2 regions of the Pseudomonas sp. ASL9 genome follow, and region 1 is predicted to be linked to the other one. Evidence: predicted binding sites of a transcription regulator. Region 1 holds the regulator's gene; the other holds the start of a gene.
What was found. The regulator sigma-54, encoded in region 1, starts transcription at its own class of promoters, with help from an activator protein. The targets are predictions, from matches to a motif close to ANTGGCATNNANNTTGCTNT.

Region 1 (4,257 bases):
CGGACAGATCGTGGGCCTGCTTGGCCCTAACGGTGCCGGCAAGACCACCTGTTTCTACATGATTGTGGGCCTGGTCCAGGCCGATCAAGGCCGTGTATTGATCGACGACCTGGACGTCAGCCACCAGCCGATGCACGGTCGCGCACGCGCCGGAATTGGCTATCTGCCGCAGGAAGCTTCGATTTTCCGCAAACTGTCGGTTGCCGACAACATCATGGCGATCCTCGAGACCCGCAAGGAGCTCGACCGCACGGCACGCCGCAAGGAGCTGGAAAGCCTGCTGCAAGAGTTCCACATCAGCCACATCCGAGACAACCTGGGCATGAGCCTGTCCGGTGGTGAACGCCGCCGCGTGGAAATCGCTCGCGCGTTGGCGACCTCGCCCAAATTCATCCTGCTTGATGAGCCGTTCGCCGGTGTCGACCCGATTTCGGTTGGCGATATCAAGCAGATCATCTATCACCTGAAAGCCAAGGGCATCGGCGTACTGATCACCGATCACAACGTTCGTGACACCCTGGATATTTGTGAAACCGCTTATATCGTCAACGATGGGCAACTGATCGCTGAAGGTGATTCAGCAACCATTCTGGCCAACCAACTGGTTAAAGAGGTTTACCTCGGCCATGAATTCCGCCTGTAAGTTCTGCGCTGTTTCGCTCTCCATAGGCGGCGGACACTAGGGTTTAGCGCTGACAAAAACATTAATTGTCAGCACACCCTAGGCAAACACTTAGGTTTCAGGCATATAATTTGCTTAAGTTGGCGCTTCGGCGCCCTGTAGTGGATGGCGCATGTGCGCCGGCGAATAAGGTGTTAAGCCCCTGCCATGAAACCATCGCTAGTCCTGAGAATGGGCCAGCAGCTGACGATGACACCGCAGCTGCAACAGGCCATCCGCCTCCTCCAACTGTCGACCCTGGACCTGCAACAGGAAATCCAGGAAGCGTTGGAGTCCAACCCTATGCTGGAACGCCAGGAGGAAGGTGACGACTTCGACAACGCTGATCCGTTGGCCGACAACATAGAGAAACCTAATCCTGACGTTCAGGAACCCACCTACCAGGAAGCTGCCCCGACGGTGGACAACCTGGAAGAGGGCGACTGGAACGACCGTATTCCCAACGAACTGCCAGTCGACACCGCCTGGGATGACGTGTACCAGACCAGCGCCAGCAGTCTGCCCAGCAACGATGATGACGAGTGGGACTTCACCACCCGCACATCGGCCGGCGAAAGCCTGCAAAGCCATCTGCTGTGGCAATTGAATCTGGCACCCATGTCCGATACCGATCGGTTGATCGCCGTCACGCTGATCGACTGCATCAACAATCAGGGTTATCTGGACGAGTCGCTTGAGGAAATCCTCGATGCCTTCGATCCGGAAATGGATGTCGAGCTGGATGAAATCGAAGCGGTTCTGCACCGGATCCAGCAATTCGAACCCGCAGGCATCGGCGCCCGCAACCTGAGCGAATGCCTGTCGCTGCAATTGCGTCAGCTGCCTGCGAAAACTCGCTGGCTGGCCGAAGCACAGCGCCTGGTCTGTGACTTCATCGACCTGCTCGGCAGCCGTGACTACGGCCAACTGATGCGGCGCATGAAACTCAAGGAAGATGAGCTGCGCCAGGTCATTGAACTGGTGCAGAGCCTGAACCCGCGTCCAGGCTCGCAGATCGAATCCAGCGAGGCAGAATACGTTGTGCCCGACGTGATCGTGCGTAAAGACAATGAACGCTGGCTGGTAGAGCTCAATCAAGAGTCCGTGCCCCGTCTACGGGTCAACCCTCAGTACGCAGGGTTCGTCCGCAGGGCCGATACCAGCGCTGACAACACGTTCATGCGCAATCAGTTGCAGGAGGCACGCTGGTTCATCAAAAGCCTGCAGAGCCGCAATGAAACGCTTATGAAAGTGGCCACGCAGATCGTCGAGCACCAACGCGGCTTCCTCGAGTACGGCGACGAGGCAATGAAACCACTGGTTCTGCATGACATCGCCGAAGCGGTCGGCATGCACGAGTCGACGATTTCACGGGTGACCACGCAAAAATTCATGCATACCCCGCGCGGTATCTACGAACTGAAATATTTCTTTTCCAGTCACGTAAGCACCTCTGAGGGCGGCGAGTGTTCCTCCACAGCCATTCGCGCGATCATCAAAAAACTGGTTGCTGCGGAAAATCAGAAAAAGCCGTTGAGTGACAGCAAGATCGCTGGTTTACTGGAGGCACAAGGCATTCAGGTAGCCCGTCGTACCGTCGCTAAATACCGCGAATCACTTGGGATAGCACCTTCAAGCGAACGTAAGCGATTGATGTGATAACGGGCGCATGCCATAGCGTTCCAGTGGCAGGTATTCAAGCCTGCCTCTTTATGCACTGGCAACGAAGGAGAAGTTGTATGCAAGTCAACATCAGTGGACATCAGCTGGAAGTGACCAAGCCCCTGCGCGAATACATCGAGCTCAAACTCAAGAAACTCGAAGGGCACTTTGACAAAATTACCAATGTGCAGGTAACGATGGCGGTCGAGAAACTGAAACAGAAGATCGAAGCCACGCTGCACATCCACGGTGGAGAGGTGGTCGCCAACGCAGAACATGACGACATGTATGCGGCAATCGATCTACTCACTGACAAGCTAGACCGACAATTGCTCAAATATAAGGAAAAGCAGCAGAACATCTTAAAAGGTGCGACAGCTCGCTAACACTCCCAACCCATGATTCGACTCGAAAATATCCTGACTGCCGGCCGTTCACTCGTGAACGTGCCGAGCAGCAGTAAAAAAAATGTCTTTGAACACATCGCCAAATTGATCGCCAGTGAAACTGAGCTGAATCAGGATTTGGTGCTCACGAGCCTGCTCGCCCGTGAAAAACTCGGCTCGACCGGTTTTGGTAATGGTATCGCCATTCCGCACTGTAGGCTGACGGGTTGTCCGACGCCCATCAGTGCCCTTTTACACCTCGATACCTGCGTCGATTTTGAAGCCATCGACGGTATACCTGTGGACCTGCTTTTTGTGCTGCTGGTCCCAGAGGCTGCCACCGACGAACACCTGGAGCTGCTGCGCCAGATCGCCAGCATGCTTGACCGCGCGGATGTGCGCGACCGTCTACGCAGTGCCAAAAGCGGCGAAGCGCTTTATCAGGTGGTGCTGGACGTGCAGAACGGCCATTAATGATGCGCATGATAATCGTCAGCGGCCGATCCGGCTCCGGCAAGAGCACCGCTCTTGATGTGCTGGAAGACAACGGCTTCTATTGCATCGATAACCTGCCTGCGGGCCTGCTCCCGGAGCTGGCTGAACGCGCGCTGATTCATACAGAACTGGCTCAGCCGCTGGTCGCCGTATCCATCGACGCGCGCAATCTGCCGAGCCATCTGTCACGCTTCCCGGAGTTGCTCGAAGAGGTCCGCAGCCGCCATATCCAGTGCGATGTGCTGTACCTGGACGCCGATGAGGAAACCCTGCTCAAACGCTTCTCGGAAACCCGTCGCCGCCATCCTCTGAGCAGCGCCGACCGCTCGCTTGCCGAAGCGATACGCGATGAAAGCACCCTGCTCGGCCCGATCATTGATCTGGCCGACTTGAAAATCAACACCACGCACCTGAACCTCTACCAGCTCCGCGACATGCTCAAACTGCGCCTGTTGAACAAGCCAGAGCCCGGCACTGCGTTTCTGGTTGAATCGTTTGGCTTCAAGCGCGGCATGCCGGTGGACGCTGACCTGGTATTCGATGTGCGCTGCTTGCCCAACCCTTATTGGAAGCCGGAACTGCGTGAGCTCTCAGGGCTAGACCAGCCCGTGGCCGATTATTTGGCGGCGCAGCCGGATGTTGAAGAGATGTTCCAGGACATCTACGCCTACTTGAACAAATGGTTGCCACGCTTTGCTGCCAGCAACCGCGCCTACGTCACTATTGCCATTGGCTGCACTGGCGGGCACCACCGTTCTGTCTATCTGACCGAGCGCCTGGGCCACGTCCTGCAACAATCACTCAAGAACGTTCAGGTCCGCCACCGCGACCTCAGCTGAAAGGATCTTCATCGCGATGCCCGCTCGTCAAATCACTATCATCAACAAGCTGGGCTTGCACGCGCGTGCGGCCGCCAAATTCGTCGGTGTCGCAGGAAAATTCCCCTGCCAGATCAGAGTCGGTCGTGCCCCCGACAGTATGGTCGACGGCAAAAGCATCATGGCCGTAATGATGTTGGCTGCAGGAAAAGGCACCGACATTCACCTGCACACC
Region 2 (4,257 bases), 3.0 Mb from region 1:
CGGGTCTTGCCAACACAACGTTGAGCCTGTGGTACTCCAACCTACAGGATTACTATCAGCAAGCCTTTATCGGTGCCAAAAACACCACTCAGCTGCCTGTTGGTAGCCTCGCCAGCGATTTTCGCGCTTACCGCAGCTTGGGCATAGGCGGCAACTCAGCCGGTGACAGTGAGTATGCAACCAGTGGTTACTACGGTGGCTCCCAGAAAATGGGCCGGATCAACCAGTCGACCATTAGCTTGATGGAAAGCTATAGCCTGGCAGGCCATACCCTGGGCCTGGGCCTGCAGAAAAACACCGGCGAAAGCGACTTCCCCTACCTGGACTCAGGCCTGAACAGCGGTGACGCCCGTCAGGGACCAGGTGCGGGCGCTGACACCCCGGCATTGACCAACCTGCAATTGAACAAGTTCCAGCACGCCGGCGAGCGTACCTGGCTTGCGCAATACAAATATGATTTTGGCCGATTGGGTATCAACGGTTTGGGCTTCGCGGCCACTTATGCCCACGGTGATCAGGTCAGGGTGGCCAGTGGTGGTAGCAGCGAATGGGAGCGCGACCTTGCGTTGAGCTACCAAGTGCCTGAGGGAACATTTAAGGGGCTGGGTGTCACCTGGAAGAACGCCCGGGCCAACCCGAGTCTTACCGGGCAGACCCTGCAGGACGAAAATCGCTTCTATGTGAGCTATATCGTTCCGCTGTGGTAGTACTCCGCCGGACTTGAACGGTATTAGCGTGAAGTAAGCAAGCTTGCCCAGGCGTTGCCTGGGCAAGCTTGCTTCAAATGAACTGATTCACCAACGTACCTATAACGCGACCTGGAGCAACTCCAAGGGACGCTGGAAGGCAAGGAATCCTTGACGAGGCATTCGTCGAATTCAAATCCCCCGAGCTTTGCCCCATACTCAGCAGTGAGTTATGAAGACCCTCATACCTTGATCTCCCCCAGAATCACCCCTGGCACACTGCACGTGAAAATATTCTGATGCTGCCTTCTCCCCTTAAGACCCTTACCAATCCCGCGCGGCTGCACACGCAAAAATGGCGAGGCCGCATAGGCCTTTGTCTGGTCGCCGGTCTCTCGGTATTGGCAGGCATGACGGATGCTATCGGCTTCATGGCAACCGGCGACTTCGTGTCGTTCATGAGCGGCAACACGACCCGCCTGGCCGTGGCCATCAGCAACGGCGACTTTGGCCTTACGCTGCGCCTGCTTTTGCTCGTTGCCACGTTTATCGGTGGCAATACACTGGGCATTGTCGTGAGCCGAATGAGTGGTCGACGCGCCCTTCCCTTGCTGCTGTGCATCGCTGGGCTACTGTGCGCAGCTGCGGCCTTACCGCTGGATGCTCAGCTGCCAGCGCTGATGGCAGCCATCATTGCCATGGGCATGCTCAACGCCGCCGTCGAAGAGGTAAACGGCTTTCCCATTGGCCTCACCTACGTGACAGGCGCCCTCTCACGATTTGGTCGAGGATTAGGCCGATGGATGCTGGGTGAACGAAGAAATGGATGGCGGGTTCAGTTGATCCCCTGGACCGGCATGTTTGCAGGCGCGGTGATCGGCGCCCTTCTTGAGCAGCGCCTCGGCATGAAAGCCCTCTTGTTCAGTGGCTTGCTTGCTGCCGTTCTGGGGTTTGCCGCGCTAAAAATCCCACGCCGCTGGCAACTGGCTTACATGCCCAAATAAGGGCAGGCAGCACTTTCCCGCTTCCAGCCCGAGCCCACCCGGTCGTACCTGTCAGCAAAAATCCACTTTGCCCCAAATAAGGGAGCTGGAAAGCTTACCCGCACCCTTCTGGTTCAATACACGACAGTGATCAGTACCCAAAAGAAGGTTCTGATAATCGTAAACAGCGCTCCAAAAGCCCACCGAGCGACGCTTTAATCCTCCCTCCCCGCCCACAGCCCCCTGAGTCGAAAGACGTCCGACCGACACTGGCATGAAACCTGCTCTAGTTCTTACAAACCTGTCGACATCTCCGACAGGTTGTCCTCATGTGGTCACCGACGACCACTTGCCTGCATAGGCACAGGACGGGTGAACCAGGCAGCGCGGCCTCGGGCAATCACCCCACACATCCATGAATACCAGGCAAAGGCGCCTGGAGCTGCTAGACGGCTCCAGGCGTTTTTTTTGCTTTTTTTTCAGGCCATGCCCCGGCAGCGGCTTCGACTGAGGAAAGGTTATGAACGCTACCGTCACCCCGATCAAGAGCGAAACGCTGGTCGTCATCGGCAACGGCATGGTCGGCCACCATTGTGTCGAGCAATTGATCGAGCATGGCGCGCTCGCCCACTATCACGTGCATGTGTTCGGTGAAGAGCGGCAGCGTGCCTACGACCGCGTACACCTTTCCGAGTACTTTGGTGGCCGTGATGCCGAGTCACTGGCACTTGGCGAGGCAGATCTGTATGCCCGCCATGGCGTGCAACTGCACCTCGGCGTGCAGGTGCTCGACATCGACCGCGAGCGTAAGGAAGTGGTCACCAGTGCCGGACGCCAGGCTTATGACCGCTTGGTATTGGCCACCGGTTCCTACCCCTTCGTGCCGCCAATCCCAGGTGCCGAAGGCCGCTCCCGGTTGGTCTACCGTACCTTGGACGACCTCGACGCGATCCGCGAGGCGGCCACCAACGCCCGACGCGGCGTGGTGGTAGGCGGCGGTCTGCTCGGCCTTGAAGCCGCCAACGCGCTGAAGTCCCTTGGGCTGGAAGCCCATGTCGTGGAGTTCGCCCCACAGCTGATGCCGGTGCAACTGGACGCCTCTGGTGGCGAAGCACTGCGGGCACGGATTGAGGCCTTGGGCGTCGGCGTGCACCTTTCGCGAGCGACCCAAGAGATCGTCATCGGTGAAGAGTATGCCTATCGCATGAACTTCAACGGTGGCGAGTTCCTTGAAACCGACCTGATCGTATTCTCTGCTGGTATCCGCCCGCAGGACGCCGTTGGCCGCAGCGCCGGGCTGGACGTAGCACCGCGTGGCGGCCTGGTCGTGGACAATCATTGCCGCACCAGCGACCCGGACATCTTCGCCATCGGCGAGTGTGCATCCTGGAACGGCAGCATTTTTGGTCTGGTCGCGCCGGGCTACAGCATGGCGCGTAACGTTGCCGCGCAACTCGCAGGTGAGCATTACGAGCCCTTTACCGGCGCAGACATGTCGACCAAGCTCAAGCTGCTGGGCGTCGATGTCGGTTCAATCGGTGACGCTCACGCGGCGACGCCCGGCGCCAAGAGCTACCGCTTCATCGATGAAGCCAGCGCCAGTTATCGCCGCCTGGTGGTTTCTGCCGATGGCAAGCACGTGCTGGGCGCGGTGCTGATCGGCGATAACAGCTATTACGACACCCTGCTGCAATACGCACAAAACGGCATCGCGCTACCCAAGGACCCGTCCAGCCTGATCCTGCCGCTGTCAGACGGCGCACCAACACTCGGTGCCGATGCGCTGCCGGACACCGCCACTATTTGCTCCTGCCATAACGTCACCAAGGGCGCGGTGTGCTGTGCAGTTGACGCAGGTTGCACCGACCTCGGCGAGCTCAAGGGCAAGACCAAGGCTGGCACTGGCTGCGGCGGTTGCAGCGCACTGCTCAAGCAGGTCTTCGAGCACGAACTCAGCGCCCGTGGCGTCGCCGTCGACAAAAGCCTCTGCGAGCACTTCGCCCACACCCGTCAGGAGCTGTATGCCCTGGTTCGCGTGGAGGGGATCATCAGTTTCGACGAAATGCTGGCCAAGCACGGTCGCGGCCACACCGGCTGCGATATCTGCAAGCCTGCGGTGGGATCAATTCTCGCCTCCTGCTGGAACCAGCCGATCATGGACCCGTCGCTGGTGCACCTGCAGGACACCAACGACACGTTCATGGCCAACATGCAGAAGAACGGCACGTATTCGATTATCCCGCGCATCGCCGCTGGCGAAATCACCCCGGACAAGTTGATTGCCCTGGGCGCCGTCGCCAAGAAATACGACCTCTACACCAAGATCACTGGTGGTCAGCGCATCGACCTGTTCGGCGCCCAACTGCATCAGCTGCCAGACATCTGGGGCGAACTGATCGAGGCCGGTTTCGAGACCGGACACGGCTACGGCAAGTCGTTACGCACGGTCAAATCTTGCGTCGGCAGCACGTGGTGTCGCTATGGCGTTCAGGACAGCGTGGCCATGGCTCTGCTCCTGGAGAACCGCTACAAGGGCCTGCGCGCGCCGCATAAATTCAAACTTGCGGTTTCCGGCTGCACCCGCGAGT

Region 2: the regulator sigma-54 is predicted to act here: its motif matches at 1,938-1,957, upstream of nirB (nitrite reductase large subunit NirB).

Annotation. Positions count from the first base shown of each region.
Region 1 is NZ_CM155277.1:3,870,503-3,874,759, reverse strand. Features, by position in the region: gene lptB (LPS export ABC transporter ATP-binding protein) at 1-643, shown strand, start outside; gene AC1ME2_RS17935 (RNA polymerase factor sigma-54) at 830-2,320, shown strand; gene hpf (ribosome hibernation-promoting factor, HPF/YfiA family) at 2,401-2,709, shown strand; gene ptsN (PTS IIA-like nitrogen regulatory protein PtsN) at 2,722-3,183, shown strand; gene rapZ (RNase adapter RapZ) at 3,186-4,043, shown strand; gene AC1ME2_RS17915 (HPr family phosphocarrier protein) at 4,060-4,257, shown strand, end outside.
Region 2 is NZ_CM155277.1:819,949-824,205, forward strand. Features, by position in the region: gene AC1ME2_RS03850 (OprD family outer membrane porin) at 1-707, shown strand, start outside; gene AC1ME2_RS03855 (YoaK family protein) at 986-1,690, shown strand; gene nirB (nitrite reductase large subunit NirB) at 2,190-4,257, shown strand, end outside.